Cryptosporangium arvum DSM 44712: one gene and its partner. The protein of the gene in region 2 interacts with the protein of the main gene of each other region in a pairwise test. Links are inferred from orthologs where the notes say so. Each region holds a gene or a part of one and is shown on either strand. Other genes may lie near its edges.

Evidence for each region.
Region 1: the proteins of CRYAR_RS30275 (region 2) and CRYAR_RS22935 interact in binary tests that used the Bacillus subtilis proteins (3 or more experiments, as listed by UniProt). The link is inferred for Cryptosporangium arvum DSM 44712 from one-to-one orthologs.

The regions. Positions count from the first base shown.
Region 1 is NZ_KK073874.1:5,084,314-5,087,618, forward strand. Bases 276-3,275 are described here. They hold CRYAR_RS22935 (ABC transporter permease), read right to left. Parts: upstream 2,388-3,275; coding sequence 1,164-2,387; downstream 276-1,163. Other genes in these bases: CRYAR_RS22925 (carboxymuconolactone decarboxylase family protein), read right to left, coding at 398-883; CRYAR_RS22930 (DUF2087 domain-containing protein), read left to right, coding at 938-1,213; CRYAR_RS22940 (ABC transporter ATP-binding protein), read right to left, coding at 2,384-3,275; CRYAR_RS22945 (hypothetical protein), read right to left, coding at 3,261-3,275. Outside these bases: more of CRYAR_RS22940, read right to left, coding at 3,276-3,286; more of CRYAR_RS22945, read right to left, coding at 3,276-3,305.
Region 2 is NZ_KK073874.1:6,593,219-6,597,337, forward strand. The notes cover bases 110-3,923. They hold CRYAR_RS30275 (efflux RND transporter permease subunit), read right to left. Parts: upstream 3,535-3,923; coding sequence 310-3,534; downstream 110-309. Other genes in these bases: CRYAR_RS30270 (TRAP transporter permease), read right to left, coding at 110-225; CRYAR_RS30280 (MFS transporter), read right to left, coding at 3,795-3,923. In the rest of the region: more of CRYAR_RS30270, read right to left, coding at 1-109; more of CRYAR_RS30280, read right to left, coding at 3,924-4,119. UniProt on the Bacillus subtilis protein: Required for self-resistance to surfactin, an antimicrobial lipopeptide surfactant produced by B.subtilis. Also required for swarming motility.

The DNA of each region.
Region 1 (3,305 bases), 1.5 Mb from region 2 along the record:
CCGTTGGTGTCACCCCAGCGGCCGGTCTCGTCCGGCGGGACGCCCCGCGCGACCGCGGCGAGCGCACGCCGGGTCGAGGGGCCGAGCAGGTCGAGCGAGCCCTCGGCGCGCATCCGCTCCTCCCAGGCGAGCAACGCGTCGGCGAACGCCCGCGGATCGACCCGGCCGTCCCCGGCGACGAACAACCGCGCGAGGATCACGGCCTGATCGGTGTCGTCGGTGACCCGCCCGGCCGGTAGGCCCCGGCTGATCTCGTTGTCGTCCGGGCCGGGGTACAGGTCGTCGAGCACCGCCCCGTAGCGGCGGCGGATCGCGTCCCGGGGCTGGTTCTGGGTCGGCATCCCGAGCGCGTCGCCCAGCGCCAGCCCGCCGAGCGCCCCGAGCGCGCGGTCACGCGTCACCGCGGCCGGTAGCCGTTCTCGGCCAGCGCCCGGCCGTGCCGTGCGTAGTGCTCCGGCTCGGACGGGACGGTGGTCGCCAGGCCGTCGACGTAGCGGTTGAACATGGAGAACGCGGCGGCGATCAGCACCGTGTCGTGGATGGCCGCGTCGTCGGCACCGGCCTCCCGGGCCCGCGCCACGTCCCGCTCGGTCACCGAGCGGCCGTCCACCCGCACCTTCTCGGCGATCGCCAGCAACGGCTCCAGCCCGGACCCGGCGCCGGCGTCGAGCTCCCGGGCCACCGCGCCGTGGGTCTCGGCGCAGAACACGCACCCGTTGCCGTGGGACACGTGGGCGGCGATGGTCTCGCGCTGGGCCGGCGTGAGCGGCGACGGCCCGCGTAAGAGCGTCTCGGCCAGCGCGGTGAGCGGCGCGGCGACGTCGGGGCGGGCGGCGAGCAGCCCGACCAGTCCGGGCAGCGGCGGCAGATCGATGTGGGGCATGCCGCCACGCTAAACCGCTCGCCGTGCCCGCACCCCCGGCGTACGGTGCCGGGCATGAACGATCAGGTCCTCCGGCGCTACGTCCGCGACGACCGGCTGGTCGGCTTCCCGGCCCGCTGGACGCGCAAGCTCGCCGTCCTCGGCCACGTCAGCACGCACACGTTCGTCCCAGGCGAGCGGTACGACGAGCAGACCGTCAACGAGCGGCTCGGGCCGTGGTGCGACGGCGGGCCCGTCGACCACGTCGCGCTGCGTCGCTACCTGGTCGACGTCGGTTACCTCAGCCGGGCCGGCGGCGAGTACTGGATGACCGGTCCCGCTCTGAGCTAGGCGTGCGCAGCGCGGCACGCACCGACAGGCGCGACCCGGTGTGCAGCACGCCGCGCCGGTAGACCGCACCGGCCACCCGCACCGTGCCGGCCAGCGCGATCAGCGTCAGCACCACCGCGAGCGCCATCTGCCAGGCCGGGGCGACCCCGAGCGCACCCCTCGCCGGCATCAGGATCGCGGTGAACGGCGGGATCATCGACAGGACCTCCACCAGCTCGCTGCGGGGATCGCGGATCAGCAGGTTGAGCCCGAGCACGAAGATGATCACGAGCAGCATGATCAGCGGCGAGATCACGCTCTGCATCTCCTCGAACCGCGACACCAGCGCCCCCGCCGCCGCGAACACCGACGCGAACAGGAAGAACCCCAGCAGGTACCACCCGAGCAGCGACACGAACGTCCCGATGCCCACCGCGGGCAACGTCAGCTGCCCGGCGGCGGTCGCTCCGACCAGGCCCACCCCGCCCAGGATCACCAGCTGGACCAGCCCCACCAGCCCGATGCCCACGACCTTGCCGAGCAGCAGCTGCCACGGCCGCACGGTCGCGAGGAGCAGCTCCACGACCCGGCTGGTCTTCTCCTCGACCACCCCCTGGGCCACCCCGGTGCCGTAGCTGATCAGCGCGATGTAGAGCAGCGTCATCGACACCGCGGCCAGCACCAGCCGCTGCCCCTCCTGCGGGTCGGAGGCCCGGTACGCGTCGACGCGCACCCCGGCCCCGGCGACCGCCCGCTGCACCGCGGCCGGGTCCGCCCCGGCCTGCGCCAGCGAGGCCTGCAGGGCGCGCTGCTGCAGTACGGCGGTGAGGATCCCGCGCACGGTGTCGTCGAGCTCGTCCTCGACGACCGCGGTCGGAGCCGACGCCGACCCGGTGATCAACGCGTCCAGGTCACCGTCGCGCACCTGCTCGCGGCCGGCGGCCTCGTCGACGACGCGCACCTCGAGGTCCTCGTCGAGGCTCGTCGCCACGGCCTCGATCGCGGGACGCAGCTCGGTCGTCGGCCCGGACAGCGCGATCGTCGGCCCGGACGAGCCCGCCAGCCACACCGACAGCACCAGGTAACCCGCGATCACCACGAGCAACCCGACCGTGCCGATCACGAACGACTTGGCCTTCAGCCGCGTGCGCAGCTCGCGCGCGGCGATCAGCCAGACCACGGACGTGCTGCTCACGGCTGAGCTCCCTCGTCGGTCACGACTTCCCGGAACAGTTCGGTGAGCGTCGGCCGGTGCGGCCGGAACTCGGTGACCGGCCCGGCCGCGAGCGCGGCACGCAACACGTCCTGGTCGTCCACGTCGTCGGCGAGCGCCAGCACGTGCCGGGTCCCGTCGTCCGAAACGAGGTCGACGCCGGGCAGAGCCGGATCCCAGTCGCCCCGGACCTCCACCGTGACCTGCCGCTTCGAACTGCGCAGCGCGTCGACGGTGTCGCACGCGACCAGCCGCCCGGAACGGATGATGCCGACCCGGTCGCACAGCCGCTGCACCAGGTCGAGCTGGTGGCTGGAGAACAGCACCGGCACGCCGGCCGCCGCCCGTTCGGCGAGCACGCTGCTCATCACGTCGACCGCGACCGGGTCGAGGCCGGAGAACGGTTCGTCGAGCACGAGCAGGTCGGGGCCGTGCAGCAGCGCGGCCGCGAGCTGGACCCGCTGCTGGTTGCCGAGGCTCAGCGCGCCCACCTCGCTGGTGCGCCGCTCGCCGATGCCGAGCCGGTCGGTCCACTCGACGACGGCCGCGCGGGCGTCGACGCGGCTCAGGCCGTGCAGGCGGGCCAGGTACTCCAGCTGGTCGGCGACGGTCATCTTCGGGTAGAGACCGCGTTCCTCCGGCATGTAGCCGATGCGGCGGGCCGCCTCGAGCGTGATCGGGGCACCGCGCCAGCGGACCGCACCGCCGTCCGCCGCGAGGACGCCGAGCGCGATCCGCATGGCCGTGGTCTTCCCGGCACCGTTGCTGCCGACGAACCCGAAGATCTCGCCCGGGCGGACGGCGAACGAGAGGTCGTCCAGCGCGACGACGTCGCCGTAGCGTTTGGTGGTGCCGTCAAATTCCAGCGTGTTGTCGGCCATTCGGTCCCTTCGTCGGGCG
Region 2 (4,119 bases):
CGACCGGTAGCAGAGGAACACCAGCGGCAGGACGATCGCGAGGAACAGGATCAAGTAGAACTGGTTGCCCTGGCTCAGCGGCCGCAGCGCCTCGTACACCGCGAAGAGGACGACGGCCGCGGCGGCGATCGAAACCGCGAGCCCCACTCGTCCCGCGAGTTGCCTCGCCGGTAGTTCCTCGTCACGGACGACGACGTCCGGCGCCACGGTCCCGGGGGCGGCCATGCCGGGACATTACCAAGAACGGACATGTCTGTATTGGTCCAGAGATGGCACAGCCCCCGGAAATCCGGGGGCTGCACCGTCTACTCAGGAGTTGACCGGCTCCGGGGCCGCCGCGGCGGCCGCGGCGGCCTCTTCCTTGCGCCGCCGCTTGTCGGCCTTCCGCTCCTTGCGCCCTTCGACGAGCGTGTAGAGCGCGGGCACGAGCACCAGCGTCAACAGCGTCGAGCTCACCAGACCACCGATGACGACGACCGCCAGCGGCTGGGAGATGAACCCACCCTCGCCGGTCAGACCGAGCGCCATCGGGATCAGCGCGAAGATCGTCGCGGCCGCGGTCATCAGGATCGGGCGCAGCCGGTGCCGCCCACCCTCGACGACGGCCTGGACGACCGGCATCCCGTCCCGCCGGTACTGGTTGACCAGGTCCATCAGCACGATCGCGTTCGTGACCACGATGCCGACGAGCATCAGCACACCGATCAACGCCGGAACGCCCAGTGCCGTGCCGGTGAGCAGCAGCAGGAGCAGCGCGCCGGTCGCCGCGAACGGGATCGACACCAGCAGGATCAGCGGCTGGATCAGGCTCCGGAACGTCGCCACCATGACGATGAAGACGATCACGATCGCCGCGAGCACGGCCAGCCCGAGCTGCTGGAACGCCTCGGCCTGGTCCTCGGATGCGCCGCCGAGCGAGTAGCTCGCCCCGGCCGGCAGGTCCAGCGCGTCCAGCTTCTTCTGCAGGTCAGCGGTGGTGGCGGTCAGGTTGTCGCCGCTCGGCGTCGCGCTGACGGTGGCGCTGCGCGCGCCGTCGATCCGGGTGATCTCGACCGGCCCGGGCTCGGTGCGGACGTCGGCGACCTGGCTCAGCCGGACCACGCCGGCCGAGGTCGGCACCGGCAGCGACCGCACCGCCGCGACCGTCGTCGGAGGCGCCGCCGCGAGGACGGTGACCGGCTGCTCGACGCCGTCGATCACGACCTGACCGGCGGGCGCTCCGCGGAACGCCGCCGCGACGACCTGCCCGAGCGTGCTCTCGGTGAGCCCGTACCGCGCGGCCACCTGATCCTTGAGCGACACCTCGACCCGCGGGGTGCTCTCCGCGAGGTCGCTGCTGACGTCGTCGAGACCGTCGACCGACTCCATCGCCTTCGTCACGGCCCCGGCGGCGGTGCGCAGCGTCTCCTCGTCCGGTGCCTGCACGATGACCTGCTGCTGGCTACCGCCGAACCCCGACTGCGCGGCGCCGACCTCGATGTCACCGGCGTCGGCCAGCCCGTCGAGCTTCTTCTCCAGCTCGTCCTGGACCGCGGCGGTGTCCCGGTCCTCGTTGACCGTGAGCTGGTAGCTCGCCGAGTTGCCCGCGCCGCCGAGCCCGAACGTGCCGCCGCCGATCGTGACCTGGTACGACTCGAGATCGCCGCGGTCACGGAAGTCGGCGAGGACGTCCTCGACCTTCTTCGCGGCCGCGTCGGTGGTGGCCAGGCTGGAGCCCACCGGCAGCGTCTGCGTGAGGTTGAGGGTGTTCTGGCCGGACTGGTCGAGGAAGTTCGTCTTGAGGAACGGCACCATGCCGAGCGTCGCGATCAGGATGACGATCGCGATCGTGATCGTGGTCCAGCGACGGCGGACCGCGAACCCGATCACCGGGACGTAGATCCGCTGCAGCAGCCCGCGCCGTTCCTTCTCCTCGGCCTCGGCCCGGACCCGCTCCGCGTCCTCGACGTTCTTCGGCGGGCGCAGGAACCAGTACGCCAGCACGGGGACGATCGTGAGCGCGACGACGAGCGAGGCCAGCAGCGCGACCGTGACAGTGATCGCGAACGGACGGAACAGCTCGCCGACGAGCCCGCCGACCAGCGCGATCGGCAGGAAGACCGCGACCGTGGTGAGCGTCGACGCGGTGACCGCACCGGCCACCTCACGCACACCGTTGAAGATCGCGGCCAGCTTCTCCTCGCCGTAGCCGAGGTGGCGTTTGATGTTCTCCAGCACGACGATCGAGTCGTCCACCACCCGGCCGATCGCGATCGTCAGCGCGCCGAGCGTCAGCACGTTGAGCGAGAGGCCGTCGGCCCACATCACGATGAGCGCGATCAGCACCGACAGCGGGATCGAGACCGCGGTGACCAGCGTCGAGCGCAGGGACAGCAGGAAGACCAGGATGACGACGACGGCCATGACCAGGCCCAGGCCGCCCTCGGTGGCGAGGCTGTTGATCGACTTCTCGATGAACGGCGCCTGGTCGAAGACGACCGTGAGCTCGGCGCCGTCGCCGAGCGCCTCGGTCCAGTCGTCGAGCTTGTCGCTGATCGCGTGGGAGATGTCGACCGCGTTGCCGTCGGGCGTCATCGTCACCGAGATGCCGAGGCTCGCCTTGCCGTTGGTGCGGGTGACCGACGAGGCCGGGGTCTCGACCGATTCGATCGAGGCGACGTCGCCGAGCTTCACGGGTGCGGCCGGAGCCGATCCGGTCGTCGCGGCGCCGGTGTCGCCGCTGGGCGCGGCGGTCGCGCCGTTGTCGCCGCTGGGCGCGGCGGTCGCGCCGTTGTCGCCGCTGGGCGCGGCGGTCGCGCCGGGCGTCACGTACAGGTTCTTCAAGTCCTCGACCGAGGTGTAGCCGCCGCCGACCTGAACGGTGAGCGCCTGGGTGCCGTCGGCGACCTGACCGGCCGGTACGGCGGTGCCCCCGCTGCTGATCGCGGCGCTGATCGCCTGCGGGCTCAGCCCGGCCGCAGCGAGCTTCGCCAGGTCGGGCCGGACGACGACGGACTTGTCGGGGGCGCCGGACAGCGTCGCTTCCCGGACGCCCTCGATGCCGCTGAGCTCCGGCAGGACGATCTTCTGGAGCTTCTGGGCGAACGCCGACGGGTCGTCACCCCCGGACGCGGACAGCGCGACCGCGGGCAGCAGGTCGTCGGTGCCGCCGGAGAGGATCGACGGGTCGACGTCGGCGGGCAGCTGCGCCCGGTCTATGGCCTGCTGGAGCTTGTTCACGGTGGCGCCGATGTCGGTGCCGTACTCGAGCTCCACCTGGATGGTGGAGAAGCCCTCCAGCGAGCTCGACTGGGTGCCGGTGACCCCGGCGACGCCGCGCACGGCGTCCTCGATCGGTTCGGTCACCTGGCTCTCGACGACGTCCGGCGACGCACCGGAGTACTGCGCGGTGATGAACGCCGCGGGGATCTCCAGGGACGGGATGAGCTGCTGTTTCAGCGACGGGATCGCGATCAGGCCGAACGCGGTGACCGCGATGGTGATCAACGCGATGAGCGCTCGGTTGGCGAGGCTGAACCTGGCCAGGAAAGACATGGCGGTTGCTTTCTCCGATCGGCGGGATCCCGGAGGTGTCCGGGCCTTGCTCCGGCGGCCGTCCCACAATGGACGGCAGCGATCTGGCGAACGGTAGTCACCCACAACCAACCGGGGTGGGCGCACCCATCCTCAGCGGAATTTCAGTCAGGGCGCCTACCGGGGCGGTTCGACTCCGGCGGTGACGCCGGCACCGGACGCGGAGCCCGGCACCGGACGCGGAGCCCAGCACCGGACGCGGAGCCCGGCACCGGTCGGGATCAATGCCCGCTGAGGCCGGCCTGTTCGCGCGCGAGGCGCTCGTCACCGCTGAGCGTCGCTAGCGGCTTCTCCTTGATGAACAGTACGGCGACCAGCGCCAACGCGGCGATCGGCGCGCCGACGAGGAACAGGTCGGCGGTGGCCTCGCCATAAACGTCCTGGATGACGCGGAGCACCGCGGGCGGCAGCGTGGATAGGTCGGGGACCTCGGCCGAGCCGTCTCCCCCGGCGGCCACCGGGCCGAGCTTCTCGGTGGACAGCGTCGTCACGCGGTTCGCGAGCACCGCACCGAGCGCACTGACGCCGATCGCGCCGCCGAGGCTG